3 regions of the Curtobacterium subtropicum genome follow, and region 1 is predicted to be linked to each of the others. Evidence: predicted binding sites of a transcription regulator. Region 1 holds the regulator's gene; each other region holds the start of a gene.
The links. The regulator HrcA, encoded in region 1, represses chaperone genes, less so after heat shock. The targets are predictions, from matches to a motif close to TTNGCACTCGNNNNNNNCGAGTGCNAA.
Positions count from the first base shown of each region.

Region 2: QUG98_RS05720 (Hsp20/alpha crystallin family protein) is a predicted target of HrcA. The motif match lies at 7,027-7,053, and genes of this name have one in related genera.
Region 3: groES (co-chaperone GroES) is a predicted target of HrcA. The motif match lies at 6,301-6,327, and genes of this name have one in related genera.

Region 1 covers NZ_JAUCMM010000004.1:89,694-99,305, reverse strand. The annotation lists gene QUG98_RS07935 (pyridoxal phosphate-dependent aminotransferase) at 1-3, shown strand, start outside; gene lepA (translation elongation factor 4) at 160-2,007, shown strand; gene QUG98_RS07925 (DUF1990 domain-containing protein) at 2,117-2,764, shown strand; gene QUG98_RS07920 (HAD family hydrolase) at 2,834-3,526, opposite strand; gene hemW (radical SAM family heme chaperone HemW) at 3,555-4,790, shown strand; gene QUG98_RS07910 (DUF4870 domain-containing protein) at 4,827-5,270, opposite strand; gene hrcA (heat-inducible transcriptional repressor HrcA) at 5,379-6,401, shown strand; gene dnaJ (molecular chaperone DnaJ) at 6,513-7,625, shown strand; gene QUG98_RS07895 (16S rRNA (uracil(1498)-N(3))-methyltransferase) at 7,625-8,392, shown strand; gene QUG98_RS07890 (histidine triad nucleotide-binding protein) at 8,425-8,781, shown strand; gene QUG98_RS07885 (PhoH family protein) at 8,891-9,612, shown strand, end outside.
Region 2 covers NZ_JAUCMM010000003.1:84,234-93,845, forward strand. The annotation lists gene QUG98_RS05675 (Stp1/IreP family PP2C-type Ser/Thr phosphatase) at 1-406, opposite strand, end outside; gene QUG98_RS05680 (FHA domain-containing protein FhaB/FipA) at 414-989, opposite strand; gene QUG98_RS05685 (FHA domain-containing protein) at 986-1,666, opposite strand; tRNA gene QUG98_RS05690 (tRNA-Leu) at 1,777-1,863, shown strand; gene QUG98_RS05695 (response regulator) at 2,122-2,793, opposite strand; gene QUG98_RS05700 (sensor histidine kinase) at 2,790-4,106, opposite strand; gene QUG98_RS05705 (SDR family NAD(P)-dependent oxidoreductase) at 4,313-4,996, opposite strand; gene QUG98_RS05710 (manganese catalase) at 5,183-6,064, shown strand; gene QUG98_RS05715 (hypothetical protein) at 6,198-6,512, opposite strand; gene QUG98_RS05720 (Hsp20/alpha crystallin family protein) at 6,526-6,969, opposite strand; gene QUG98_RS05725 (MarR family winged helix-turn-helix transcriptional regulator) at 7,110-7,580, opposite strand; gene QUG98_RS05730 (phenolic acid decarboxylase) at 7,644-8,171, shown strand; gene QUG98_RS05735 (alpha/beta hydrolase) at 8,171-8,962, shown strand; gene mgrA (L-glyceraldehyde 3-phosphate reductase) at 9,258-9,612, opposite strand, start outside.
Region 3 covers NZ_JAUCMM010000010.1:81,214-90,825, reverse strand. The annotation lists gene alr (alanine racemase) at 1-912, shown strand, start outside; gene tsaE (tRNA (adenosine(37)-N6)-threonylcarbamoyltransferase complex ATPase subunit type 1 TsaE) at 909-1,412, shown strand; gene QUG98_RS13510 (hypothetical protein) at 1,423-1,602, opposite strand; gene tsaB (tRNA (adenosine(37)-N6)-threonylcarbamoyltransferase complex dimerization subunit type 1 TsaB) at 1,683-2,309, shown strand; gene rimI (ribosomal protein S18-alanine N-acetyltransferase) at 2,306-2,848, shown strand; gene tsaD (tRNA (adenosine(37)-N6)-threonylcarbamoyltransferase complex transferase subunit TsaD) at 2,835-3,890, shown strand; gene QUG98_RS13490 (DUF4190 domain-containing protein) at 4,032-4,871, shown strand; gene QUG98_RS13485 (class I SAM-dependent methyltransferase) at 5,059-6,261, opposite strand; gene groES (co-chaperone GroES) at 6,421-6,717, shown strand; gene rarD (EamA family transporter RarD) at 6,860-7,822, shown strand; gene QUG98_RS13470 (ABC transporter substrate-binding protein) at 7,988-9,322, opposite strand; gene QUG98_RS13465 (SDR family oxidoreductase) at 9,583-9,612, shown strand, end outside.

The DNA.
Region 1 (9,612 bases):
TGACGGACGGGAGGGTGGTGGCGGCCCCGCCAGGCGCCTCCAGGCTGTCCTGCACACCGTCCCGGTCCGTGCCGCGCCACCACAGGCCGGGCGCCGGTGCGCGCTGCCCGCGTGCAACCGTGGGACAATCGTTCGACCGCACCGACCCCCTGAGGAACCGTGAGCCCACAAGCATCCGCGCCGCTCGAGCCCGCCGCGACCCCGGCCGAGGCGATCCGCAACTTCTGCATCATCGCGCACATCGACCACGGCAAGTCCACGCTGGCCGACCGCATGCTGCAGATCACCGGCATCGTCGAGGAGCGGGCGATGCGTGCGCAGTACCTCGACCGCATGGACATCGAGCGTGAGCGCGGCATCACGATCAAGTCACAGGCCGTCCGCATGCCGTGGGAGCTCGACGGGCAGACCTTCGCCCTGAACATGATCGACACCCCGGGCCACGTCGACTTCTCGTACGAGGTCTCGCGGTCCCTCGCCGCGTGCGAGGGTGCGATCCTGCTCGTGGACGCGGCCCAGGGCATCGAGGCGCAGACGCTCGCCAACCTGTACCTGGCGCTCGAGAACGACCTCGAGATCATCCCGGTCCTCAACAAGATCGACCTGCCCGCCGCCGACCCGGACAAGTACGCGGCCGAGCTCGCGCAGCTCATCGGCGGCAAGCCGGAGGACGTGCTGCGTGTGTCCGGCAAGACCGGTGCGGGCGTGCCCGAGCTGCTCGACCGGGTCGTGGGCTCCGTCCCGGCGCCCGTCGGCACCGTCGACGCCGAGCCGCGCGCGATGATCTTCGACTCGGTGTACGACAGCTACCGCGGTGTCGTCACCTACGTGCGCATGATCGACGGGACGATCAAGCCGCGCGAGAAGATCCAGATGATGTCGACGCGCACCACGCACGAGATCCTCGAGATCGGCGTCTCCAGCCCGGAGCCCAAGCCGACCAAGGGACTCTCGGTCGGCGAGGTCGGGTACCTGATCACCGGCGTGAAGGACGTCCGCCAGTCGAAGGTCGGCGACACGGTCACGAGCGCGCAGCGCCCCGCGACCGAGGCACTGCCCGGCTACACGGACCCGAAGCCGATGGTCTTCTCGGGCCTGTACCCGATCGACGGTTCCGACTACCCGGACCTGCGCGAGGCGCTCGACAAGCTCAAGCTCTCCGACGCTGCGCTCGTGTACGAGCCCGAGACCTCGGTCGCGCTCGGCTTCGGCTTCCGCTGCGGCTTCCTCGGCCTGCTGCACCTCGAGATCATCACCGAGCGCCTGTCGCGGGAGTTCGGCCTCGACCTCATCACGACCGCGCCCAGCGTGGTGTACGAGGTCACGAGCGAGGACAACTCCGTGACCGAGGTCACGAACCCGTCCGAGTTCCCGGGCGGCCGCATCGTCGAGGTCCGCGAGCCGATGGTGCGCGCAGCCATCCTCGCGCCGAAGGACTACGTCGGCGCGATCATGGAGCTCTGCCAGTCGCGCCGCGGCTCCCTGCTCGGCATGGAGTACCTGGGTGAGGACCGCGTCGAGATCCGCTACGAGATGCCCCTCGGCGAGATCGTGTTCGACTTCTTCGACCAGCTGAAGAGCAAGACGCAGGGCTACGCCTCGCTCGACTACGAGCCCACCGGCGACCAGGCTGCCGACCTCGTCAAGGTCGACATCCTGCTGCAGGGCGAGCAGGTCGACGCGTTCAGCGCGATCGTCCACCGCGACAAGGCCTACGCGTACGGCACGCTGATGACCGAGCGACTCCGCAAGCTGATCCCGCGCCAGCAGTTCGAGGTGCCGATCCAGGCCGCGATCGGCGCGCGCATCATCGCCCGCGAGAGCATCCGGGCGATGCGCAAGGACGTCCTGGCGAAGTGCTACGGCGGTGACATCACCCGCAAGCGCAAGCTCCTCGAGAAGCAGAAGGAGGGCAAGAAGCGCATGAAGATGGTGGGTCGCGTCGAGGTCCCGCAGGAAGCCTTCATCGCGGCGCTCTCGGGCGACGTGGAAGAGAAGAAGAAGTAGCTCGACGACCACGAGCAGCACGGCCGAGCCCCGCCACGAGCGGGGCTCCGTCGTCCGTTCCGAGCTCCGGGGGACACGGTGCGGTCGGCCCCGCCGGTACGATGGATCCATGAGTTCCCGCGGCAGCTACCGGACCGCCCTGACCTACGGTGCCGTCGGCGCCACGCAGGCGGCGGACCTCATGACCTACCCGCCGGAGGGCTTCACCCCGGCGGAGTCGCGGGCACGGATCGGCCACGGGGACGCGCGGTTCGAGACCGCGGTGACGCAGGCGTTGACCTGGCAGATCCAGGAGCGCAGCGGCATCCGGGTGCAGGTCGAGGACCAGCCCGACGACGACGAGGTCCGGTACAACCCGGTGACGTTCGACGAGCACGGCGTCCCCGTCGCGCCGGCGTCGATCGGCACACCCCGCGTCGAGAAGTTCGCGGCCGACGGCACCCCGCTGCTCACGGCCGGCACCACGGCGACGCTCGAGATGCACGCGTTCGGGCAGACCGTGCACGCGCCGGTCCGCGTCGTGTCGATCATCGACGAGACCGACCGCAAGGGCTTCGCGTACGGCACCCTCGAGGGTCACCCGCTCTCCGGCGAGGAGTCGTTCGTGATCGAGCGGACGAGCGACGGTTCGGTGTGGCTCCAGGTCCGGCAGTTCTCGCAGCCGTCGAGCCGGAAGTGGGCGTTCGTCGCGCCCCTGCTCCGTCGGCAGCAGCGCGTGATGGCCGCCAAGTACCTCAGCGCACTCCGAGGCGACTGACCGCGGCACGCGCCGCGGGGTACGGCCACGCGCGCGGCAGTGCACGGACCACGCCCGACCGCGCCCCGCTCAGCGCAGCGGCGGCAGCGCGGCGATCGCGTCCTCGAGCAGCCGCGCGTCCTGCACGCAGTCCCGCGCGACGCACACCGCGCTCGTCCCGCGCAGGGCATCGGCCTCGTACACCCCGGTCGCCACCGCGACGAACGGGATCCCCACCGCGTCGGCCGCCTCGCCGTCGCGCGGGGTGTCCCCGACGATCACGGCACGCTCCCCGGACAGTGCGGCGGCGGCCCGTGCGGTGACCCCGGTGCGCTCGACCTCCGCGTCCCCGAAGTACGAGTGCTCCCAGTCGAACGCGTCGAGGTCGAAGCCCGCGCCCCCGAGCTTCACCCGTGCGCGGTGCTCGGAGTTGCCGGTCAGCAGTCCGTTCCGCCAACCGAGCTCGGCGAAGCGTCGGACGAGCGCAGCGGCTCCCGGTGCGGGGGAGCGCCGTTCGCCCCGTCCGTACCGTTCGTCGGTCAGGTCGCGGAGGTGTCTGCTCACGGTGGGGATGAGCGCGTCGTCGAGGTCGTGCGCGCGGACGTGGTCGGCGATGAGGCCAGCGTCGGTGCGGCCGTGCTGGTGCCCGACCTTCAGCACCAGGTCGCGGCCGACGGCGCGTTCGACGGCCAGGTGGTACAGGTTGCCCGGCGACGCGGCGTTCAGGACGAGGGTGCCGTCGATGTCCCACAGCACCGTGGTGGGGACGGTGTGGTGCTCCATGGCTCCATCATGGCCGAGAATGGAGTCCATGCCGAGTGCGCTCCCGATCGCCGATCCCGCTCCCGCGGACGGCCTGCTCACCCCCGGCCCGGGCGCCGGCGAGGTCCCCTTCGGGGTGTACGTCCACGTGCCGTTCTGCCGGGTGCGCTGCGGCTACTGCGACTTCAACACCTACACGGCGTCCGAGCTGCGCGGGGTGCGCCGCGACGACTACGCCGGCCACGCGGTGCAGGAGATCCGCTGGGCGGCCGAGGTGCTCGACCGTTCCGGGGTACCGCGTCGCCCGGTCTCGACGGTGTTCTTCGGTGGCGGCACGCCGACGATGTTGCCGGCGGACGACCTGGTGATGATCCTGCGGGCCATCGACGACACGTGGGGGATCCTGCCGGGGGCCGAGGTCACGACCGAGGCGAACCCGGACTCCGTCGACGCCGACTCCATCGCCACGCTCGAGCGCGGCGGGTTCACCCGGATGAGCTACGGCATGCAGTCCGCCGTGCCGCACGTCCTGGCCACGCTCGACCGGACGCACGACCCCGAGCGCGTCCCGCTGGTGGTCGACCTGGCGAAGCAGCGGGGCCTCGACGTCAGCCTCGACCTCATCTACTCGACGCCGGGGGAGTCCCTCGACGACTGGCGCACCTCGCTGGATGCCGCACTGGCCTGCGCCCCCGACCACGTGTCCGCCTACTCGCTCATCGTCGAGGAGGGCACGGCCATGGGACGCATGGTCGCCCGCGGCGAGCTGCCCGCGCCGGACGACGACCTGGCGGCCGACATGTACGAGCTCGCCGACCGCACCCTCGTCGACGCCGGCTACGCCTGGTACGAGGTGTCGAACTGGGCCCGCGCCGACGAGCAGGGCGGTCCGGAGCGCCACGCGAGCCGGCACAACCTGTCGTACTGGAAGGGCCACGACTGGTGGGGCGTCGGCCCGGGCGCCCACTCCGCGGTCGCCGGCACCCGCTGGTGGAACGTGAAGCACCCGGCCGCGTACGCGAACCGGGTGCTGTCCGGGGAGTCCCCGGCGGCCGGGCGCGAGACGCTCGACGCCGACACCCGGTACGTCGAGCGGGTGCTGCTGGCCGCGCGCGTGCGGGGCGAACTCACCACCGCGGAGCTCGGCCGGGAGGCCCGTGGCCGCGTCGCCGGCCTCATCGCCCGTGGTCTCGTGGACGGCTCGGCCGCGGTGCGGGGACGGATCGAGCTGACCCTGCAGGGCCGGCTGCTCGCGGACGCCGTCGTCCGCGAGCTGCTCGACTGACGCGCGGGCTGCCGCCCGCGCGGCAACGCTCGCCTGCTACTGCTTGACGAACTCGATGGTGAGCGGGTAGCGGTAGAGGTCGCCGCGGTTCGCCGCGAGGGCGGCCATGATCGCGAAGACGATCACGATCACGTAGAGGATCGGCAGCAGCACGAGCCCGATGACGACGATGGCCAACAGGCTGCAGACGAACCCGGCGATCGCCATGGTGATGTGGAAGTTCAACGCCTGGCGGGTGTGCTCCTTGATGAACTGCCCGCGGTCGCGGAGCACCAGGTAGGCGATGATCGGCACGACCAGGCTGAAGAAGATGCCGCCGACGTGGGTCAGCGTCGCCCAGAGGCGCTGGTCCTCCGGTGACATCGGCCGGGGCGGCGTGAAGCCGGCCGGGTACTGCGGTCCCTGCGGGTTCTGGGGTCCTCCCGGCTGCTGGCCGTACCGGCCGTCCTGCGGGCCGCCTGGTTGCTGTCCGTAGCTCATGCCGTGAGCGTACCGGCGCGGGCCCCCGCGGTCCCGGTCGATCGGTGGTCGGGCGTAGGATCAGCAGTCGACACGTCCGAGTGCCAGCATCGAACGGAAGGGGTCCGGATGGTCAGCGAACGCTCCCTCGAGGTCCTCAAGGCCATCGTGCGGGACTACGTCGCGTCGCGCGAGCCCGTCGGCTCGAAGACGATCGTCGAACGCCACGCCTTCGGGGTCAGCGCGGCGACGATCCGCAACGACATGGCGCAGCTCGAGGACGAACAGCTCATCGCGGCACCGCACACGTCGTCCGGCCGGGTCCCGACGGACAAGGGTTACCGGCTCTTCGTGGACCACCTCGCCGCCGCACGACCGCTGTCGAGCGCCCAACGGCACGCGATCGAGACCTTCCTCGGCACGCCGAACGACCTCGACGAGGTCCTCGGGCGGACGGTGCGCCTGCTCAGCCAGCTCACCAACCAGGTCGCCCTCGTGCAGTACCCGTCGATGGTGCGGGCCCGCGTGCAGCACGTCGAGCTCGTCCGGCTCGGCGACACCCGGCTCATGGTCGTCCTCATCACGGACACCGCCCGGGTCGAGCAGCGCGTGGTCGAGACCGACGTCCCCCTCGACGAGGACTCCCTCGCCGAGCTCCGCACGGTGGTGAACGGCGCGAGTGTCGGGCTCCTGCTGCAGGACGTGCCCCGTGCCCTGCGCGCGGTGCCGCAGCAGCTCCGCCCGGACGCGCAGACCCTCGGCGGGGTCGTCGTCGCGACGCTCATCGAGCAGGTCGCCGCGAACCGCCAGGACCGCCTGGTGATGGCGGGTGCGGCGAACCTCGCGAAGAGCGAACGCGACTTCTCCGGCGGCCTGTTCCCCGTGCTCGAGGCGATCGAGGAACAGGTGACCCTGCTCCGGTTGTTCGGCGAGATGCAGGTGGACGACGTGGCCGTGGCCGCGAGCATCGGCGCCGAGAACGCCGAGTACGGCCTCGACGCGACGAGCATCGTGGCCGGCGGGTACCTCGCCGGCGGCGGTGCCGTCGCCCGACTGGGCGTCCTGGGCCCGACCCGCATGGACTACGGCACGAACATGGCCGCCGTCCGCGCGGTCGCACGGTACCTGTCCAAGCTGCTGGGCGAACATTGACCGGACCACGCGCCCGACGCGCGGTGTCCAGCGGACCGGCTCCGCGCCTCCAGACCGGACCGCGGCGACCGCCGCGACCCACCGACCGAACCGAAACCGACTGAGGGAACCGTGGCAGACCACTACGACGTCCTCGGCGTCCAGCCGGACGCCTCCGATGCCGACATCAAGAAGGCCTACCGACGGCTGGCGCGCGAGCTGCACCCGGACGTCAACCCGAGCCCGGACGCGGCTGAGCGCTTCAAGGACGTGACGCACGCGTACGACGTGCTGAGCGACCCGGAGCAGCGCCGACGCTACGACGCCGGCCCGCAGGAGAGCCCCTTCGGCGGTGGTGCCGCCGGCGGCTTCAGCGACATCTTCGACGCCTTCTTCGGCGGCGGTGGCGGCGGCGGACGCGGCAACGGTCCGCGGAGCCGCGCCGAGCGCGGGCAGGACGCCCTGCTGCGCATCGAGGTCGACCTGGACGAGGTCGTCTTCGGCACGCACAAGGACGTCGAGGTCGACACGGCCGTCGTCTGCGAGACGTGCAACGGCTCGTGCTGCGCGCCGGGGACGAGCCCGCGCACCTGTGACATCTGCGGCGGCTCCGGGCACATCCAGCGCCAGGTGCGCTCGCTGCTCGGCAACGTCGTGACGAGCGCGCCCTGCGGGACGTGCCGCGGCTACGGCACCGTCATCCCGAGCCCCTGCCCGACGTGCCAGGGGCAGGGCCGCGTCCGTGCCCGCCGCACGATCCCCGTCGACGTGCCCGCGGGTGTCGAGACCGGACTCCGGCTGCAGATGCCCGGTCAGGGCGAGGTCGGCCCGGCCGGTGGTCCCTCGGGCGACCTCTACCTCGAGGTGAAGGTCCGCCACCACGACGTCTACAGCCGGGACGGCGACGACCTGCTCGCCACGCTCGAGGTCCAGATGACCGACGCGATCCTCGGGGCGCACACCACGATCGACGGCCTCGACGGACCCGTGGAGCTCGAGATCCGACCGGGCGTGCAGAGCGCCGACGTCCTGGTGATCAAGGACCGCGGCGTGACGAAGCTGCGCGGCGCCGGGCGCGGGGACCTCCGCGTCGGCGTGCAGGTCGTGACGCCCACCAAGCTCTCGCACAAGGAGCGCGGCCTCGTCGAGCAGCTGGCGAAGTCGCACAGGGCACCGGGGCCGCAGCTCGCGCGCTTCCAGCAGGGCATGTTCGGCAAGCTGCGCGACCGCTTCTTCAACTTCTGATGGCCTCGCTCTACCTGGTCGAGCCGGGCCGGCTCGACGGCGTCGGCGTCGGCGACCCGGTGTCGCTCGACGGCGCGGAGGGCCGGCACGCGGTGTCGGTCGCACGGGTCCGGGTCGGCGAGACGCTGCGCATCGCGGACGGGCGCGGCACGGTCGTGACCGGTGCGGTGGCCGCGACGGGCAGGGACACGTTGACGCTCACCGTGTCCGACGTCTCGGTCGACCCGGCTCCGCGCCCCGCGCTGGTGCTCGTGCAGGCACTCGCGAAGGGCGGGCGCGACGAGATGGCGGTGCAGGCGGCGACCGAGATCGGCGTCGACCGCATCGTCCCCTGGTCGGCGGCGCGGAGCGTGTCCCGCTGGGACGGCGCGAAGGTCGAGAAGGGTCGCGCCCGGTGGGCGGCGATCGCGCAGGAGGCCGCGAAGCAGGCGGTCCGCTCGCGCGTCCCCGCGGTGGACGCGCCGGTGACGACGACGCAACTCGCCGGGCTGGCCGGCTCGTCGTCGGGGACCGGCCGGGAGGCACGGCGTGCGGTGGTCGTGCTGGACCCGGTGGGCGCGGTGCGGCTGTCGGCGTGGGAGCCGCCGGTGGACGTCGACGAGATCGTCCTGGTGGTCGGCCCGGAGGGCGGCATCGACGGGTCCGAGTTCGACCGGCTCGAGGCCGCCGGTGCGGTCCGGGTGCGGCTCGGCGACACCGTGCTCCGCACCTCGACCGCCGGACCTGCGGCCCTGGCGGTCCTGCAGACCCGGCTCGGGCGCTGGTAGCGGCGTCGGAGGCGGGTCCTACGATGGACACCATGAGCAGCAGCGAGCCGAGCATCTTCTCGAAGATCGTCGCGCGCGAGGTCCCGGCGACGATCGTGGCCGAGGACGACCGGGTGATCGCCTTCGAGGACATCGCGCCCAAGGCGCCCGTCCACGTGCTCGTGGTGCCCAAGACCGAGCAGTACCGCGACGTCACCGAGCTCGCGGCCGGCGATCCGGAGTTGCTCGCACACGTCGTCGCCACCGCCCGTCGCATCGCCGACGAGCGGTCCGGTGGCCAGTTCCGTCTCGTCTTCAACACCGGCGAAGCCGCCGGTCAGACCGTGTTCCACGTGCACGCGCACGTCCTCGCAGGTGATCTGCACGAAGGGAATCTCCTTGCCGGCTGACGAACCCGTCCGTCCCCAACCCACCCAGCCCGGGACCGACCGCCCCGTGGCGCGTCCCGTCACCGATCCGTCGGACGTCACCGTCGACATCCAGGTCGACGGCATCGCGATGGTGCAGCTCCTCGGCCCGCAGGACCGCCTGCTCAAGACGGTCGAACGCCAGTACCCGGGCGTCCGGGTGCTCGTCCGCGGGAACGAGGTGTCCCTGACCGGTGCCGAGCGCGACGTCGCCCGCGCGCACGCGCTCGTCGACGAGCTCGTCGCCATGGTCAAGCGTGGCCAGGACATCGGCCCGGCCGACATCCCGACGTCGGCGCGCATCCTCGACGAGGACCGCAAGCCCTCGGACACCTTCGGCACGCCGATCGTCTCGAGCCGCGGCAAGTCCGTGCGCCCGAAGACCGACGGGCAGCGCGCCTACGTCGACGCCATCGACCAGCACACGATCACCTTCGGCATCGGGCCGGCCGGTACGGGCAAGACCTACCTGGCGATGGCGAAGGCCGTCCAGGCGCTCCAGCGGCGCGAGGTCACGCGCATCATCCTGACCCGCCCCGCGGTCGAGGCAGGCGAGCGGCTCGGGTTCCTGCCGGGCACCCTGACCGACAAGATCGACCCGTACCTGCGGCCGCTCTACGACGCGCTCAACGAGATGATGGACCCCGAGCTGGTCCCGAAGCTGCTCGCGGCCGGCACGGTCGAGGTCGCACCGCTGGCCTACATGCGCGGTCGGACGCTGAACGACTCGTTCGTCATCCTCGACGAGGCGCAGAACACCACGCCCGAGCAGATGAAGATGTTCCTGACGCGCCTCGGCTTCGGCTCGAAGAT
Region 2 (9,612 bases), on a different contig from region 1:
AGGTGTGGTCCGAGGTGATCTGCTGCAGTTCGCCGTCGCGCATGCGGTAGATCCGCGAGTCGCCGATGTGGGCGATCGCGATCTGCTCACCGACCCGGATGAGCGCGGACACCGTGGTGCCCATTCCGGTGAGCTCCTGGTGCTCGAAGACCGTCTCGGTGATGAGCTGGTTCGCGGCGATGAGCGCGGATTGCAGGGCGAACTCGGCGTCGTGTGCGGACGGGAACTCGCGGTCGACCTCGCGGATGCGGCGGATGGCGATGGCCGAGGCGACGTCGCCGCCGGCGTGCCCGCCCATGCCGTCCGCGACCGCGAACAGGTGGGTGCCGGCGTAGCCGGAGTCCTGGTTGTTGGCACGGATGCGCCCCACGTGGGACACAGCGGCGCTCAGCGTGCGAGCCGTCATGTCCCGGCTACCGCCGCAGCTCGAACGTCGTCGTCCCGATCGTGATCGGCGTCCGTTCCGCGACGGTGACGGGTCCGGTCACCTTCTGACCGTTGACGAAGGTGCCGTTCGTGGACTCGAGGTCGGACAGGACCCAGCCCTCGCCGCGGAGGTCGAGGCGGGCGTGGTGCGTCGAGGTGTAGTCGTCGCGGATGACGACGTTCGACTCGCTGGAGCGACCGATCGTGATCGGACCACCCCCGAGGGGCATCTCCATGCCCTCGCGCGAGCCCTCGGTGATGACGAGGCGTGTCGCGACGGCCGACGCGGGGTGCTGCCCGGCACCGGACTGCTGCTGCGTCGGTCCCGACGGCTGGCCGATCAGCTCGGTGAAGCCCCCCGGTGCGGCTGCGGCGGGAGCAGCGGCCGCGGGGACGGCCGGGGTCGTCGGTGACGACGCTCCGGCCTTCGGGTCGGTCGGGATGGTGCGGACGCGCTGGCCGAACAGGTCGCTCCGCAGCGCGAAGACGATGACGAACACGAACAGCCACAGCACCGCGAGGAAGGCGAAGCGCAGGACGAGCAGGGTCAGGCCCGTGGTCATCGTACACCTCCGTCGTTCTCCGGGATCACCCGGAACACCATACGGGTACGACCGATCTCGATGGTGGAGTCCGGCTCGACGATCGCCTGCTGGAAGCGCTCGCCGTTCAGCTTCGACCCGTTCGTGGACCCGAGGTCGTTGGCTTGGGCGTGCTTGCCGTCCCAGATGACCTCGACGTGCTTCCGGCTCGTCCCGGTGTCGGCGACGGTGATGTCCGCGTCGGTGCCGCGCCCGATGACCGTGCGCCCGCGGTGCAGCCGGTGGCGCTGCGAGCCGATGTCGAGCACGGCCACCCATGCCACGTCCCGCTGGACCGTCGACGAGTCGATCTGCAGGATCCCGGTGGACAGCGTGCCGTCCTGCTGCAGGGTGATGGTGACCGGCCCTGAGAACGAGTAGTTCTGCGCCACCGCGTGCTGCTGCACCATCTGCGACAGCTCGTCGATGAGCGGTCGACCGATGTCCGCCATGCGCGTGTGGTCCGGCGGGGCGAGGCGCACCGTGAACTCGTTGGGGACGAGGATCCGCTCGCGCGAGACCACGGCGGCCTTCGTGTCGAGCTCCCGCCGCAGGGCGCTGGAGATCTCGACGGGCTGCACGCCGGAGCGGAAGGTCTTCGCGAAGGCGCCGTTGACGGCACGCTCCAACCCTCGCTCGAAGCTGTCCAAGAGGCCCATGTGTCTCCGTGTTCGTCGGTCAGGGACCACTGCATGGTAGTGGGTGGCGCTCGTGCCCGTCTGTGCGTGGTCACGGGCACCCTCCGACGCGTGCTAGTGTTGCCGGGCTGGCGCGAGTGGCGGAATTGGTAGACGCGCACGGTTCAGGTCCGTGTGCTGGAAACGGCGTGGGGGTTCAAGTCCCCCCTCGCGCACCAGGTGAGAGAAGGCCCCCGGAGGAATCCGGGGGCCTTCTCGCGTTCCCATGGTCGAGCGGTCTCGGGTCGGCGGGCGGACGCTGGTCACCGCCGCCGCGCGCCGGAGCCAGCCCCGTGTCGGCCTGCGGACGCTGGTCGCGGCCGGCACGCGCCGGAGCCAGCCCCGTGTCGGCCGGGAGGCGCGGATCACCGTTGCCACGCGCCTCCAGGCCGTCCCCGGTCGGCGCACCGCGCGACGCGACCGGCGCGCACTCCGGCCTACGTGTCGCGGGCGCCCGCCAGCCCGTGGTCGTGCGCGTACACGACGAGCTGTACCCGGTCGCGGAGCGCGAGCTTGCCCAGGATGCTCGAGATCTGCGTCTTGACGGTCGACTCGGTGACGAACTCCTTCGCCGCGATCTCCGCGTTCGACAGCCCGCGCGACGCCCAGCCGAACACGATGCGCTCCCGGTCGGTCAGGGTCTGGAACGCCTCGGGCTGCGGGGCGGGCGCACGGTCGACGTCGGCGCCGAACAGCTGCGACAGGTCGTTCGGCGCGATCACCGAGCTGCCCTCGTGCACGGCCCGGACGGCTGCGAACAGGAAGGGCGGCGTGGTGTCCTTGAGCAGGAAGCCGCTGGCGCCGAGCCGGATGGCCGTCGCCGCGGCCGGGTCGAGACCGAACGTCGTGAGCACCACCACGCGGGGGAGCGGCCCCGGGAACGTGCCGGAGAAGAGCTGACGGACGGTCTCGACGCCGTCCGTCCCGGCCATCCGCATGTCCAGGAGCACGACGTCAGGGCGGAGGTCGCGGACGCGGTCGAGGGCCTCGGCACCGTCGGACGCCTCGCCGACCACCTGCATGTCGGGCTGCGCGTCGAGCACCACGCGCAGCCCCGCGCGGAAGAGTGCCTGGTCGTCGACGAGCAGGATGCGGATCGGGTCGGTCATCGAGTGGTCCCCCCTCGGACGTCGAACGGGATGCGGGCGCGCGCGACGAACACGGCGTCCAGCACGGCGGCGTCGAACGACCCGCCGATGGTGGTCAGTCGGGTCTGCATGCCGGTGAGGCCCCGTCCCGAGCCCCGGGTCGAGGAGACCGTCGGCTGCTCGCCCGTCACCGGGGTGCGGGTGGGCACGGCACCGGTCGCCGCGGCGGCGAGCTCCTCGAGCCCGAGGCCCGCACCGACGGGCAGGGCCCTCGACGGCACGGCGTTCTCGACCTCGAGCACGAGGTCGGCGGACCGCCAGGTCTCCCGGACCTCGACGGCGCCGCCGGGCGCCCCGTGGCGGAGTGCGTTCGTGAGCATCTCCTGCAGGACCCGGCGGGCAGCGGTGCCGTGCACCGCGCCGAGCGGTCTGGCGACACCTCTTACGGCGTGCTCGACGTCGACGCCGGCGTCACGGATGCCGCGGACGATCTCCTCGAACGACGTCGGGTCGTTCGCGGTGTCCGAGCCGTCGATGTGCCCGAGCACCTGCCGCACCTCGACCAGGGAGCTGCGGGCGGTGCTGGCGATGGTGGCGCTGACCTCGCGGATGCGGGCCTCGTCGTCGAGGAAGGGCACCGAGTCCGCCTGCGCGATGATGACCGCGAGCGAGTGGCCGACGACGTCGTGCACGTCGCGGGCGATGTCGGCGCGGATGCGTTCGGCCTCGGCTTCGTCGACCGCACGGGTGGCGACGGCCTCGGCGCGGTTGGCCACGGCCTCCGCCCGGCTGGCTGCCGCCTCGGCGTCGGCCCGACGGACGGCCTCGGCGTTCTGCGACCGGACGGCCCGCCCGGCGAGCCCGGCTGCCCAGACGGAGAGCAGCACGAGCGCGGGCGCGACGAGCACCAGGACGACCTGGTCACGCGGGCCGTTCAGCAGCAGGGCGTACCGGTAACCGGTGGTGGAGAGGTACATGGACGCCGAGGCCCCGGCGACCACAGCGAGCAGTCCGGCGAGCACGGCCTCGAACCGCGTCCCGACGACGGCGACGGTGCCGATGACGACGGCGATGGCGAGGTCGACGAGCGACGGCCGTTCGCCGCCCGCCACCTGCACGAGGCCGAGCGCGACCGTGGCGACCATCGCCGAGCTCGGGGAGATGCGCCGGAGGGCGATCGCGACGCAGGCGACGGCGACGGCGAGAGGGCTGGCGTGCTCGAGCTCGAGGTCGATCGGCGCGGCGAACAGCAGCGCCGCGCACCCGGCCAGGACGAGGTCGACGACGATCGACCGGCCCCGCACGGGCCGGATGAACGTCCGCCGGTCGGTCACGGTTCGATCATCGCACGACGGGTGATCACGGCATCGGGGACATCGCGACGAGGGCCACCGCGGTGACGACGACGATCGCGGCGCAGGTGGCGAGGGTGGCGATCACGTGCTTGGTCGAGCTCTCCATGCCACCGAGCCTGGCGGGTGACCCCGTCGTCGGGCATCGTCCGGCGGGACGAACGGGGTCGTCCTGCAGGACGAACCCGTCAGATCGTCAGTTGTCCCAGCACCCGGTGCGCGATCGACACCGACTCGCCGCTGACGACCGAGCGCGGGGACGACAGGAACGTCACGAGGTCGGCGATCTGCTGCGGGCTGGACTCGCCGCCGGCGCCGGGCTGCACCGCGGCGGACGGCTCGTCCGTGACACGGCCGGGGTTGACGACGTTCACGGTGACGCCCGTGCCCGCGTACTGGTCGGCGAGGTTCCCGGCGATGATGCTCGTCGCCGCGTTCCGCAGCGAGGTCGTCACGTTGCCGGACAGGTACGCGTTCTGCCCGCTCACGACCACCACGCGACCCCAGCCCGCCTCGCGCTGCACGGGGAGCACGGCGTTCGCGACCCGGAGGAAGCCGAGGGCCTTGCCGTCGATCGCGGCGGCGACCTGCTCGGGATCGGACGCGCGGTCGGGGTCGAGGGTGCCGGCGGCCGGAGCGGCGGTGACCACGAGGACGTCGATGCGTCCGTGCTGCTCGAGCACCCGGGCGACCGCGGCGTCGACCGACTCCTGCGACGCGGTGTCCAGTGCCACGGCGTCGTCCCCGTCGGCGCTCCGCGAGGCGACGACGACCCGTGCGCCCTCGCGCCGCAGGGTCTCCGCGACGACGGAGCCGATCGTCCCGCGTCCGCCGACGACGAGGGCGACACGGTCGTGCAGATGGAGGTCCATGACGCCCACGCTAGGCCGCTCGGCACCTTCCGTCCGCGTGATCCGGTCAGCCCGACCGCGTGATCCGTCCACCCCGGACGGGCGTCCAGTCGGCGCGGCCGACCGTCGGCCGTGACCACCCACCGTGCCGACGACGAGGCGGTCGCCACGACCCCGGCACGACGATCATCGAGACAGGAGAACGAGTTGTACTTCCACAAGCAAGAGCTCCAGTTCACGAGCACCCCGGACAAGCCCGACGCGGTCTACGCCCGCAAGCTGCAGGAGGTGCTCGGCGGCCAGTACGGCGAGATCTCCGTCGCGATGCAGTACCAGTTCCAGGCGTGGAACATGCACATGCCCGGCAAGTACCGCGACATGGTGTTCGGCATCGGCGCCGAGGAGATGGGCCACGTCGAGATGCTCGCGACGATGATCGCCCAGCTGCTCGAGAAGAGCCCGCTCGGCATCACCGAGGACGCCGTGCAGGACGACCCGACCGTCGCCGCGATCGTCGGTGGGACGGACGTCCAGCAGGGCATCGTCGCTGGCGCCGGGGCGCGGCCGGTGGACAGCAACGGGAACCCGTGGCAGGGCTCGTACATCACCGCGTCGGGCAACCTGCTCGCCGACTTCACCGCGAACGCGAACGCCGAGATGCAGGGGCGCGTGCAGGTCGCACGGCTCTACCACATGACCGACGACCACGGCGTGCGGGACCTGCTGTCGTTCCTGCTCGCGCGCGACACCATGCACCAGAACATGTGGGCGACCGCGGCCGCCGAGCTGCGTGAGAAGGGGATCGAGGACTTCCCGGTGCCGAACAACTTCCCGCAGGCGAAGGAGCACACCGAGTTCAGCTACCAGTACCTGAACTTCTCGGACGGGGCGCAGGCGGGCGACGGTCCCTGGGCGAGCGGTCCGTCGTTCGACGGCAAGGGCGAGTACTCGTACCACGACGGCCCCACCTCGTCGGTGCCGATGCCGCCGCCCACGCACCCGGACGTGCGGTTCTACGGCACGACGGAGCTGCCGAACGTGGTCGAGAAGACCGCGGGCGCGGTGCAGGACACGCTCAACAAGGAGTGACGGTCCCGCCGGTCGCGCGTCGGTGACGAGAGGCGACCGCGGACGGGAGGCGACCACGGACGGGACGCGCCCGCAGACGGGAGGCCCGGTGCCAGCTGGCACCGGGCCTCCCGTCCGTCTCGTGGTCACGTGGTCACGTCTCCGCACCGACCGTCGCCAGCGCGGCGGTGTCGTCGTCACGCGGTGCGCGCGACGGCTCGAAGATGCCGGAGTAGAGGCGCACCGCGCTCCACAGCGCGATGCACGCAACTGTCCCGGCCACGGCGGCGACCCAGGGCACGATCGCCACGTCGGTCCACGCCCGCGGGGCGAGGACCCAGGTGAGGAAGCTGCCCACGGTGCTGCCGCCGGCCCCGAGCAGGGCGGCGGTGCGGCGGTCGAGGCTCGTGGCGACGAGGGCCGCGGTCACGACCGCCACGGCGAGGAGCGCGTTGAGGACTGTCGTCACCGGCACCCCCGGACTACTCGGCGGAACCGCTGCTGACCGCGAGCTGCTGTGCGCCGCCGCCGGTCGTGACGTCGATCTTCCGCGGCTTCGCGGACTCCTTGACCGGGATCGTCACGCTCAGGACGCCGTTGTCGTAGGCGGCGCTGATGCGCGCCGTGTCCAGGTGGTCACCGAGCGTGAGCTGCCGGACGAACGTGCCCGGCTGGCGCTCGCGGGTGAGCCACTGCGAGCCCTCCGGGGCACCGAGCGTGCGCTCCGCGCGGATGGTGAGCACCGAACCGTCGACGTCCACGTCGACCGAGCCCGGGTCGATGCCCGGCAGGTCGACGTCGAGGACGTAGTGGTCGCCCGTGCGGTACAGGTCCATCGGCATCGAGCGGGGAGCACCTGCGCCGGCGCCGAGCAGGGAACCGGCGAGTCGGTCGAGCTCGCGGAACGGGTCGAACTGCATCGTCATCGAGATCAACTCCTTCATGGTCTGCATTGAGTCCCTTCGACTCAACTGCAAACGGTTTTAGCACTCTCCCCTCACGAGTGCCAAAGAACTGCTCAGAGCCCGCTGGGAGCAGCGGAACGACGGAGGTCGAACGACGGAGGTCAGCGGTCCGCGCGGTGCGTGATCTCGTGGTGCAGGTGCTCGAGCGCGGGGAGTGCGGCGGCCAGCGCGGCCCGGTCCTCGGGGGAGAGCCGGTCGAGTGCCTCGACGAGCACGGTGGTCGACGCCTCGTCGTACGCCGCGAGTCGCTCCTCGGCCAGGGGTGTCAGGCGGAGCTCGGTCCGGCGACCGTCGCCGGCGGCGAGGCGCCGCTCGACGAGTCCGGCGGACTCCATCGCCGACACGAGGTTGCTCACCGTCGAGCGGGCGAGTCCGAGGCGGCCGGCGAGGGCGGAGGGTGCGGTGGTCCCCGCCGCGAGTGCGCGCATCACCTCGACCTGTGCGTCCGGGATGTCCGGCAGGTCGGCGACCTCGCGCGATGTCCGGAGCAGGGCGCGGCGGAAGGGTCCGATGCGGTCGCTCAGCCTGCGCGCGACCTGTGTCGTGCCGTCCGACCCGTCCGTACCCTGCACACACGGCAACCTAGCAGCGAAGAGTGTTTGCAACAAAACCAGTTCGGGAGCAAACTTGCATCCATGAGCACGCAGATCTCCGTCGAACACCCCGAACCGCCCCAGGACCTCACCGGCATCGTCGGCCACCGGTTCGTCTACACGTACGCCAACGGCTGGCAGTACGAGATGTACGTCAAGAACGCGACGACCATCGACTACCGCATCCACACCGGTCACGTCGGCGGCCGCTGGGTGAAGGACCAGACGGTCGACCTCGTCGCCCTGGCCGCCGGCGTCTACAAGGTGTCCTGGAACGAGCCGACCGGCACCAGCGTCGTCGTCAACGTCATCCCGGAGCAGCGCGTCCTGCACGGCACGATCTTCTTCCCGCGGTGGATCGAGCTCGACGGGTCGAAGACCGTCCTCTTCCAGAACGACCACCTGGACGAGATGCAGCGCTTCCGCGACGAGGGCCCGACCTACCCGATCTACGTCGTCCCCGAGTTCGCGCACATCACCCTGTTCGAGCACGTCGGCGAGGACGACGAGTCCGTGATCGACACCGCTCCCGGCGACCTGCCGGCCGGCTGGGCGGACCGGACGAACTGATGGCCACCGTGCCGCTGCGGGGTGTCGACCCGCGCACCACCCCGACCACGCTCGACCACGGCGGCCGCACGGTCCGCGGCTGGCAGTGGGAGCCGCAGGACGGTGCCGCCGAGGACGCCCCCGTCGTGCTGCTCGTGCACGGGTTCAGCGACAGTGCGCTCGGCGGGCACCAGCTGTTCGTGCAGACCGCACGGCACCTGGTCGCGCGCGGGGTCGTCGTCCGCAGCCACGATCGACTGGGCCAGGGCGTCAGCGACGGGGAGTTCGCGGACATCACGATCCGCGACGAGGTCGACCAGGTCGTCGCGATGATCCACGCTGCGGACCGTGGGCAGGGCGTGCACGTCGTCGCGCACAGCCTCGGCGCGGTGGAGTCGGCGCTCGCCGCGGCGCGGGAACCCTCGCTCGTCCGGACGCTCACGCTGTGGTCGCCCGCCGGGGTCGTCGTGGACGACATCACGAAGCACGACGAGATCCAGGGGCAGCCGCTCGCGCCGGTCCGGGAGCGCGGGTGGTTCGACTTCGGCGGGATGCCCCTCGGTGGCGCGTTCATCGCCGACGTGCAGGACGGGCTCGACGTCTACGGCCCGGTGTCCGGGTACACCGGTCCCGCCGACGTGGTGCACGGCACCGAGGACGCGATCGTGCCGGTGTCGTACGGCCGCCGGTACGCCGAGCTGCTGCCCGGAGCGCGGCTGACGATCGTCGACGGTGCGGACCACGGCTGGTCGGCGGTGCCGTTCCGCGAGCGGCTCCTGTCGCTGCTCGACGAGCGCCTCGGCCTGGCCTGACACCGGGGACCGGAGCGGCCCGTACCCGACCGGGTACGGGCCGCCCTGCCTACTGGCCCTTCCGCCACAGGTCGAGCGGGAGCGGCCGAGGGCTGCATACGCGAGCGGGCTCGCGTATGCTGGTCCCGAGTCGTAGAACTCGGGGGCGGTTGTTGCGCCCTCGGCCTTCCACTCGGAGGGCAACCCGGAGCCCATCACCGCTGCCACGGTGGTGGGCTTCAGTCCTGCCCGCAGGACGACCCGGCGATCCGCCCCACTGATGTGTAGCGTACCGCCGAGTCGACCGGTCGGGGGGTCAGCTCACCTGACCGGAACGGGCGCCTGACCACAGGTCGACGTCGAGCACCCCGACCGAGTGCTCGTCGATGCGACGCAGCTCGTCGTCCGTGAAGGACAGGTTGCCGAGCGCCGCGACGTTCTGTTCGAGCTGCTCCACGCGCGACGCCCCGATGACGAGCGAGGTCACCCGCTCGTCGCGCAGCGCCCACGCGAGCGCGAGCTGCGCGAGGCTCTGGCCGCGCTCGGAGGCGATGTCGTCCAACGCCCGCAGGTGGCCGACGACCTCGTCCGTCAGGCTGCCGGCGTCGAGGGACTTTCCCGCGGCAGCGCGCGAGTCCTCCGGCACGCCGTCGAGGTACCGCCCGGTGAGC
Region 3 (9,612 bases), on a different contig from region 1:
TGGCAGCACGACCCCGCGCTCGACTTCCGCGACGCGATCGACTCCGCGATCGACCTCGGTGTCTCGAACGCCGCCGAGCTGCAGCGGGTCGTCGACGCCGTCGACCAACGTCCGGCACGCGTGCACCTCGGTGTGGACTCGGGTCTGCACCGCGACGGCGCGACGCCGGACGCCTGGCCCGAGCTGGTGTCGCTCGCCGCCGACGCCCAACGGGCCGGCCGGATCGAGGTCGTCGCCGCGTACACACACCTGGCGGAGTCGTCGGACGAGGACGACAGCGCCGCGGTCGCGGCGTTCGACCGTGCCGTGGAGACCGCGGAGGACCTCGGGCTCGACCTGCCGATGGAGCACGTCGCAGCGTCGCTCGCGGGCCTGGAGCGCAAGGAGTTCCGCAAGGACATGGTGCGGATGGGGGCGAACCTGCTCGGCATCCCCGGAGCCGAGGGGGTCTCCGCCGCCGACCTCGGCCTCGAGCCGGTGATGACGCTCACCGCCTCGGTCGCGAAGACGAAGCGGGTACCGGTCGGCACGGGCGTCTCCTACGACTACACGTACCGCACCGCGTCGGAGACCACCCTCGCCCTCGTGCCCGTCGGCTACGCGGACGGGGTCCCGCGACGCGCGCAGGGGCGCGTCGAGGTCACCATCGGCGGCAAGCGGTACCCGATCGCCGGACGTGTCGCGATGGACCAGTTCCTGGTCGACGTCGGCGACGACGAGGTGCGGGTCGGCGACCAGGTCGTGCTGTTCGGTACGGGGGAGCACGGCGAGATGACCGTGCTCGAGTGGGGCGAGGCGCTCGGCACGATCGGCGAAGAGGTGACGTGCCGCATCGGTGCCCGTGTCCCGCGCGAGGTCGTCGGGCACCAGGTCGAGGGCCGCGTCGGCGACTACCTGCGGGAGCAGCCGTGACCGATGCCCGGGTGCTGCTCGACACCACGGTGTCGACGACCGAGGAGATGGGTGCGCTCGGCGCTCGGCTGGCCGCGGTCCTGCGCGCGGGGGATCTCGTCGTGCTGACCGGCCCGCTCGGTGCCGGCAAGACGACGCTCACCCGCGGCCTCGGCGCGGCGCTCGGCGCACGCGGACAGGTCTCGAGCCCGACCTTCGTGCTCGCCCGGACCCACCCCACCTCGGTGGGGCCGGACCTGGTGCACGTCGACGCCTACCGCCTGAGCGACCCGGTCGAGCTCGACGACCTCGACCTCGACTGGGACGCCGCGATCGTGGTCGTCGAGTGGGGCCGTGGGTTCGTCGACGGCATCTCGGACGCCGTGCTCGACGTCGAGATCGTCCGTGCGACCGGGGCGGACGCGTCGACTGATGGCCTCGACCCGGACGACGTGCCGGACGAGCCCCGACGGGTCGTCGTGACGGCCACCGGCGACCGCTGGGCAGACGTCTCCCTCTGACCGGGTCCGGTCACTCGCCCGGCAGCGCCGCCGTCGGGTCGATGAAGAAGTCGGCGTAGGCCGGGTCCTCGACGGCCAGCCAGCCGAGCCGAGCGTGCACGAGCGCGTCGAGTTCCGTAGGCGGCAGCGGTCCGCGGCGACGCCACTGCTCGGGGTCGCGGTGCGCCGGTGTCCGGGGTGTCCAGGGCAAGCGTGACCTCCTTCGTGCCGTGGAACATCACCGGACACTACGCCGTCGTCCGTCGGGCTGTTCGCGCCTACGATGGACGGGTGCTCCTCGCCATCGACACGTCCGCCGGTACCTCCGTCGCCGTCGTCGACCCGGTCACCGGTCGAGCCGTCGCCGAGCGCAGCACCGACGACTCCCGCCGCCACGCCGAGGTGATCGGGCCGTTCATGGCCGACGTCCTCGCCGAGGCCGGCACCACCGGCGCCGCCGTCACCGGTGTCGTGGCCGGCATGGGGCCCGGTCCGTTCACCGGTCTGCGCGTCGGCATCGCCGCCGCCCGCACCTTCGCGGCCGCTCGCGACGTCCCGTTCCTGCCGCTCGTCAGCCACGACGCGATCGCGGCCGACCAGGCGCAGGACGGACCGTTCGTCGTCCTGACGGACGCGCGCCGCCGTGAGGTCTACTGGAGCGCGTACGACGAGACCGGCACCCGCGTCGCGGGTCCGGGACTCGCGAGGCCGGCCGACCTGGACGAGGCGATCCGTGCCTCCCGGCCGGACGCCGTCGACTGGACCCGCGCGACCGTCGCGACCGTCCCGGCCGGGAGGCTCGGGGCACTCGCCGCGGACCGGCTCGCCTCCGGTGCACCCTTCGCCGACGACACCCCCCTCTACCTGCGCGATCCCGACGTCACCGTGCCGGGCGCCCCGAAGCGGGTCGTCCGGTGAGCGGACTGCCCGCTGGGCTGCGGCTGCGCCGCGCGGTGCCGCAGGACCTCGACGACGTCATGTTCCTCGAGCACGCGTCCTTCCCGACCGACGCGTGGTCCTCGTCGCAGATGGCGGGGGAGCTGTGGTCGCCGCACGGGTACTACGTCGTCGTGGAGACGACGGAGGGCGGTGCGCCGACGGTCGTCGGGTACGCCGGGCTCTCGTCGCTCGCGGGCAACCCCGTCGCCGACGTGCAGACGATCGCGGTGGCAGCGGAGCAGCGGGGCAGGGGTGTCGGGAAGGTGCTCTTCACCGAGCTCCTCGACGAGGCCGGACGGCGCGGCGTGCACGAGGTGTTCCTCGAGGTGCGTGCGGACAACCCCGTGGCGCAGGCGATGTACACGTCGGCCGGGTTCGAGCGGATCGCCGTCCGCCCCCGCTACTACCAGCCCGACGGTGTCGACGCGTGGGTGATGCGGGCGGAGCTCCCGGTCGCGCCCGGTGCGTCCTCCGGCATCGGGCCGATCGGACAGGAGACCCTCGGTGAGCGTGACTGAACCCCTGGTGCTCGGCATCGAGACGAGCTGCGACGAGACCGGAGTGGGCATCGTCCGCGGCACCACGCTGCTGGCGAACGTCATCGCGTCGAGCATGGACGAGCACGCCCGCTACGGCGGGGTCGTGCCCGAGGTCGCCGCACGCGCACACCTCGAGGCGATGACCCCGACCCTGCACGAGGCGCTCGACCGTGCCGGCGTCACCCTCGACGAGCTCGACGCCGTCGCGGTCACCGCGGGCCCCGGTCTCGCGGGCGCCCTGATGGTCGGCGTCGGCGCAGCCAAGGCACTCGCCGTCGCCACCGGCAAGCCCCTGTACGGCGTGAACCACCTGGTCGGGCACGTCGGTGCCGACGTCCTGCGCGCCGACGGCAGCGCGATCGAGCTGCCGACCGTGGCGCTGCTCGTCTCCGGTGGGCACACGTCGCTGCTGCTCGTGCGGGACCTGGTCGGCGATGTCGAACTGCTCGGCGAGACGATCGACGACGCCGCGGGCGAGGCCTTCGACAAGGTCGCACGGCTGCTCGGCCTGCCGTACCCGGGCGGTCCGCAGATCGACCGGGCGGCGGCCGAGGGCGACCCCACGGCGATCCGGTTCCCGCGGGGCCTGACGCTGCCGAAGGACATGGCGCAGCACCGGTACGACTTCTCGTTCTCCGGGCTGAAGACCGCGGTTGCACGGTGGGTCGAGAAGTGCCGCGACGAGGGTCGGGAGGTCCCGGTCGCCGACGTCGCGGCCTCGTTCCGCGAGGCCGTCGTCGACGTGCTCCTCACGAAGGCGCTCGCCGCGTGCCGGGACACCGGTGTCGACCGGCTGCTGCTCGGGGGCGGGGTCGTGGCGAACGCCCGGCTGCGTGCCGTCGCCGAGGAACGCTGCGCCGGAGCCGGGGTGGCGCTGCGGATCCCGCCGTTCGACCTGTGCACCGACAACGGCGCCATGATCGCGGCGGTCGGGGCGCGCCTGGTGGCCGAGGGGCACGCGCCGAGCGACCTCGGCATCGCGGCGGACTCCACGCTGCCGGTGACGACCGTCCAGGTCTGACCGAGGCGTCCCGGTCTCGGGCGTGCGGCCCGGCGCGAGGTGTGCAGCGGGACGGCGCACTCGGTGCCTGAACCCCCTCGCGGCCCGTGTGGGAGGATGCTCAGCAGGCACCGACCGACCGGGTGCCGGGAGGGGTGGACGGTGTCCGATCAGAACCAGTGGCCGAAGCCGGGCGAGTCGAGCGGGGGCGACGACGGTCGGCCCCAGCACGACGGGCAGCCGGACGGCCAGCAGTCGGGCACGCAGCAGCCGGGCACGTCGCAGCCGGACGGCCAGCAGGGCTCGCCGTCCGCGCAGTCGACGAACGGGAACCCGTACGCGCAGCCGTCGCAGGACGCCCCGTACGGCCAGGGACAGCAGTCCGCGAACCCGTACGCGCAGCAGCAGCCGGGCAACCCGTACGGCCAGCAGCCGCAGCAGCACAACCCCTCCGCGCAGCAGCCGCAGCCGGGCAACCCGTACGCGCAGCAGCAGCCGGGCAACCCGTACGCACAGCAGCAGTCGCAGCCGGGCAACCCGTACGCGCAGCAGCAGCCGGGCAACCCGTACGCACAGCAGCAGTCGCAGCCGGCGAACCCGTACGCCGCCTCGGGTCCCCAGCACAACCCGTACGCGCCGCAGCAGGGGAACAACCCGTACGCGTCGCCGTACGCCACCGCCGGGTACCAGCCGTACGCCCAGCGCCCGAAGACGAACACCCTGGCGATCCTGTCGATCGTGTTCGCGTTCGCCGGCATCATCATCTGGCCCGTCGTCATCCTGACGAGCCCGGCCGGCGCGATCATGGGCCACATCGCCCTCGGCAAGATCAAGCAGACCGGAGAGGGCGGTCGGGGCCTCGCCCTCGCCGGCATCATCGGCGGCTGGGTGCTCACCGGGCTCTACGTCCTGTTCGCGATCCTGTTCATCGCGCTGATCGCCAACTCCGGTGGCGGGTACTCCGACCCGTACGACTACGACTCGGGCGCCTTCATCCGCTGACCCGGACCGCGCCGATCGCGACCGGCCCACTGCGGCCGACAGCTCCACGAGAGCGACAGGGCCCCGCCGGCGTTCGGCGGGGCCCTGTCGCTTCGGCGGAAGGGACCGGGATGACGCCCGCGGAACGACCGCACGGAGCGCCCGCGGAACGCCCGCTCGGAACCCGCCGCGCGCGCCGCCCCGCGGCCTAGCCGACCGCGTCGGTGAGCCGCTCGCACAGGAGCGCGGTGTGTCGTCCCTCCAGGCGGGTGAGCACGAGTGTCACCGAGCGCCGCCCCCGCAGTCGCAACCGCTTCCGGAACTGCGCCGGGTCCACGTCGACGCCGCGCTTCTTGATCTCGACCGTGCCGACGTCCTCCGCCGCCAGACGCGCGGCGAGCTGCTTCACGTCGAGCGGCATCGTGTCGAGCACGCGGAACCCCTGCGCGAACGGCGTCGAGACGGCGCGGTCCGAGGTGACGTACGCGATGCCCTCGGACAGCATGCGTCCGTCGACCGAGCGGGCCAGGTCCCCGATGAGCCGGGCGCGGATGACCGCGCCGTCGGGCTCGTACAGGTAGGCGCCGACGGGGCCGACCTCGACGTCCTCGGCGTCGGCCGCTCCGGTGAGCTCGGCGATGCCGTGCGCACCGATGACCGTCGCCGCCCGCCGGACACCCGCGCGCGCGAGCGGCCCGGACCAGAGGACGAGCTCGACGACCTCGCGGTCGACGGAGACCCACTGCGCCTCGAGGGTGTCCGGGATCAGGTCGCGGTCGATCCCGGGCCCGAGCTTGACACCCGTCGGGGTCGTCGTCGCCGCAGCGAACACGGTGTCGAGCGACGGCGACCAGTCGTCGGGGTCGGCCAGACGCGTCGTGTTCGCGTGCCCGGCGGTCCGTCGCGCGGGGTCCATCCACACACCGTCGACGCGCGACAGGTCGAACGCGGTCGCGTCGCCGAGCTCGACCCGCGCGTTCGGCCACAGCGCGAGGTTGTGCGTCGCGACCGCAGCCGTCACCTCGTCCCGGTCGACCGCGGTGACGTCGAGGTCGAGCGCCGCCATCGCCATCGCGTCGCCGCCGATGCCGCAGCCGAGGTCGGCGACCCGGGCGAGGCCCGCCGCGGCGAACCGACCGGCGTGCTGCGCGGCCACCTGCAGCCGGGTGGCCTGCTCGAGACCGGCTCCGGTGAAGAGCATCCGCGCGGCGAAGTCCCCGAACTTCGCACGGGCCTTCTGCCGCAGCTTCGCCTGGGTGAGCACCGCGGCGACGAGGCCCGGATCGTGCCCCTCGCCCCGCAGCCGGGAGACCACCCGGACGATCTCGCCGCCGTCCGAGACGCCGGGGGTACGGTCGAGCAGGGCCATCCCCTCGGGGGTCAACAGCTGGGCGAGGTCGGCGGTTTCCACCCGACGATCCTCCCAGGTCGCCGGGGAGCCCGACACGTGCTGGCACTCGGATTGACCGAGTGCCAGACTGTCCCTAGAGTTGTGGTTGGCACTCTCCTGTGCGTAGTGCCAACCGGTTCCCATCTGTACCGAGTCAGTACCGAGAAAGAAGAGGTCACCGTGGCCGTCACCATCAAGCCGCTCGAGGATCGCATCGTCATCCGCCAGGTCGAGGCGGAGCAGACCACCGCTTCCGGTCTCGTCATCCCGGACACCGCGAAGGAGAAGCCCCAGGAGGGCGAGGTCGTCGCCGTGGGCCCGGGTCGCATCGACGACAACGGCAACCGCGTGCCGCTCGACGTCGCCGTCGGCGACAAGGTCATCTACTCGAAGTACGGCGGCACCGAGGTCAAGTACTCCGGTGAGGACCTGCTCGTCCTCTCGGCGCGCGACGTCCTCGCGGTCATCGAGCACTGAGACCAGCAGCTCTCGTCACGAACGCCCCGTCCGGCTCGCAGCCGGCGGGGCGTTCGTGCGTCGGTGGGTCGGTCGGCCGGTCGGTCGGCCTGGAGGCGCACCGCTCGCCCGCAGCGTCTGCGCCCCTTCCTAGGATGGTTCCGTGAGTGAACCGACAGCGGCCCGTCCGGCACGCAGCGAGGCCTCCGTCGGTGTCGTGCAGGCGATCGTCGCGTACGGCCTGTGGGGGCTCATGCCCCTGCTCTTCGCCGCGATGGCCCCCGCCGGCGCGTTCGAGATCGTCGCCTGGCGGATCGTCTTCGGCCTGGTCTTCTGCGCCGTGGCGATCACCGTCACCCGGTCGTGGCTCCGTACCCGCTCCCTGCTCGCCCAGCGTCGGGTGATGCTCGTGATGGGGCTCGCGGCCGTCCTCATCCTGGTGAACTGGACCGTGTACGTCGCCGCGACGACGACGGGCCACACCGTCGAGGCCGCGCTCGGCTACTTCATCAACCCGCTCGTGACGATCGCACTCGGCGTCGTCGTGCTCCGCGAGCGCCTCCGTGCAGCGCAGTGGGTCGCCGTCGGCATCAGCGTCGTCGCCGTCGTCGTCATCGCGGTCGGCTACGGACAGGTGCCGTGGATCTCGCTCGCACTGGCGTTCTCGTTCGGCCTCTACGGCCTGGTGAAGAAGCGGGTCGGCGGCACCGTCGACGCGCTCAGCGGGCTGACGATCGAGACCGTGTGGCTGCTGCCGATCGCGGTCGGGGCGCTCGTCGTGCTCGGGGTCACGGGTCTCGGTGGCGGGGTCACGTTCACGAGCGAGGGGTGGCCGCACGCCCTCGTCACCGTGCTCACCGGGCCGGCGACCGCGGTGCCGCTGCTGCTCTTCGCGTCGTCGGCACGGCGGGTGTCGCTGTCGACGCTCGGACTCACGCAGTACCTGGCGCCGGTGATGCAGCTGCTGGTCGGGGTGGTCGTGCAGCACGAGGCGATGCCGCCCGCGCGGTGGATCGGCTTCGGGATCGTCTGGGCAGCGCTCGTGGTCCTGACGGTCGACAGTTTCGTCGCGGCCCGAGCCGCGCGGCGGCGGACGCTCGCACCCGCGGCGGCCGAGCCGGCCTGAGGGAGGGGAGCCGGGCCTCCCGTCCGGCCGCCGCTCGTGCCGGGCTCGCGCGCCCCGAGTCTCGCGCGAGGCGACACTCCTCGCGCTCTCGGCCCCGAGACATGACGCTGGGCCCGAGTCGTGCCTCCGTGGAGACGAGACTCGGGCCCAGACGGCCGTGTGGTGTTACTTCGAGACCGAGCCCTGGATGGCGCTCTGGTACACGGGCTTGTTGTCGCCGTCGAACTTGTAGATGCCGATGTAGGCGCTCGACGGGTCGTTCTTGCTGTCGAACGGACCGATGCCGGACGGGCCGGTGTACTGGATGGACTCACCCTTGTCGAGCAGGTCCTTGCACGCCGCGAACGTCTCGCACTTGGTGCCGCCGTCGGCGCCGGACACCGCAGCCATGTTGGCCTGGATGGTGCCCGAGTCGGTGCCCTTGCCCTTCACCGCGGCCAGTGCGGCCAGGGTGGTGGCGTCGTACGACTCAGCGGCGTACGAGTAGTCGGTGAGCCCCTTGCCCGCGGTCTTCTGGTAGAAGTCCGACAGCCGCTGCTTCAGCTCGTCCTTCGGGCTGGCGCCCGGGATCGTGCCCTGCGCGCCCTCGAGGGTGCCCGGGTCGAAGTCCTTCGAGTAGTCCGCCGTGTTGCCGTCGGACATGTAGATCTTCGACATGTCGGCGTTCTGCGACTTGAGCTCCGGGATGATCGACTTCGTCTCGTCGAAGGCGAGCACCACGATGGCGTCCGGCTTCGCGGCGAGCGCAGCGGTGACCTCGGACGAGAACGTCGTCTGGCCGGGCGGGAACTCCTGACCCTTGCCCTTGCCGCCGTAGACGACCTGTCCCCCCGAGTCCTCGACCGCCTTCTGCACGGTGTCGCGGAGACCCGTGCCGTAGGTGTCGTTGAAGACCAGGAACGCGACCTTGGCGTTGCCGTCACCGGTGATGAGCTGGCCGAGCGCCGAACCCTGCACCGAGTCCGGCGGCGCGGTCCGGAAGTAGTGCGACGAGTACCCGGACAGGTCGGTCGCGGTGTTCGCCGGCGAGATCTGCACGATGCAGTTGCTCGTCAGCTGGTCGATGACGTTCAGCGTGACGCTGGACGACTCCGCACCGATCACGACCGGCACCTTGGCGTTGACGAGCTTCGTCGCGGCCGAGCTCGACACGGTCATGTCGTTGCTGTCACCCGAGTCGGTCGCGGGGTCGATGCTGACGTCCTTGTCGAGCACGCCACCGGCCGAGTTGATGTCCTCGACCGCGAGGCCGACGCCGGCCTCGGCGGGCGGGTTGAGGTACGACAGAGTGCCCGTCAGCGGGAGGATCGTGCCGATCTTCAGCGCGTCGGTACCCGGGGTGTCGGGGGCCTTGCAGCTCGCCGCCGGGTCCTTCTTCGCACCGCCGGCGGAGGCGGACGAGGTGGATTCGGCGCTACCGCTGGTGGAACACGCGGCGAGGAGGAGCGCTGCCGCTCCCGCCACTGCCAGTGCCGTCGTGGCACGGGTGGTTCTGGTCATCCGTGGAGCCCTTTCTCTGCGCGGAGGCCCAACCGCATCGGGTCGAGCGCGGTCTCCTCCGCGTGGGTTGCCGAGAAAACTAGGGCCGAAGTGTTTCGCGTGTGTGTCCGAGATCGACACCTGGACGTTTCGTTACACACCCGTGACGAAACTGAGGAGGCGCACCGGAACCCCTGATGAGGAGTCCGTCCGGACGGTGCGCTGTACAAGAGGCGCGGTTCCGGGCAGCCGCTGCGGCACTCGCGCGTACGGTCCGGCCCATGAGCGACGCTGCTTCCACGACCACCTTC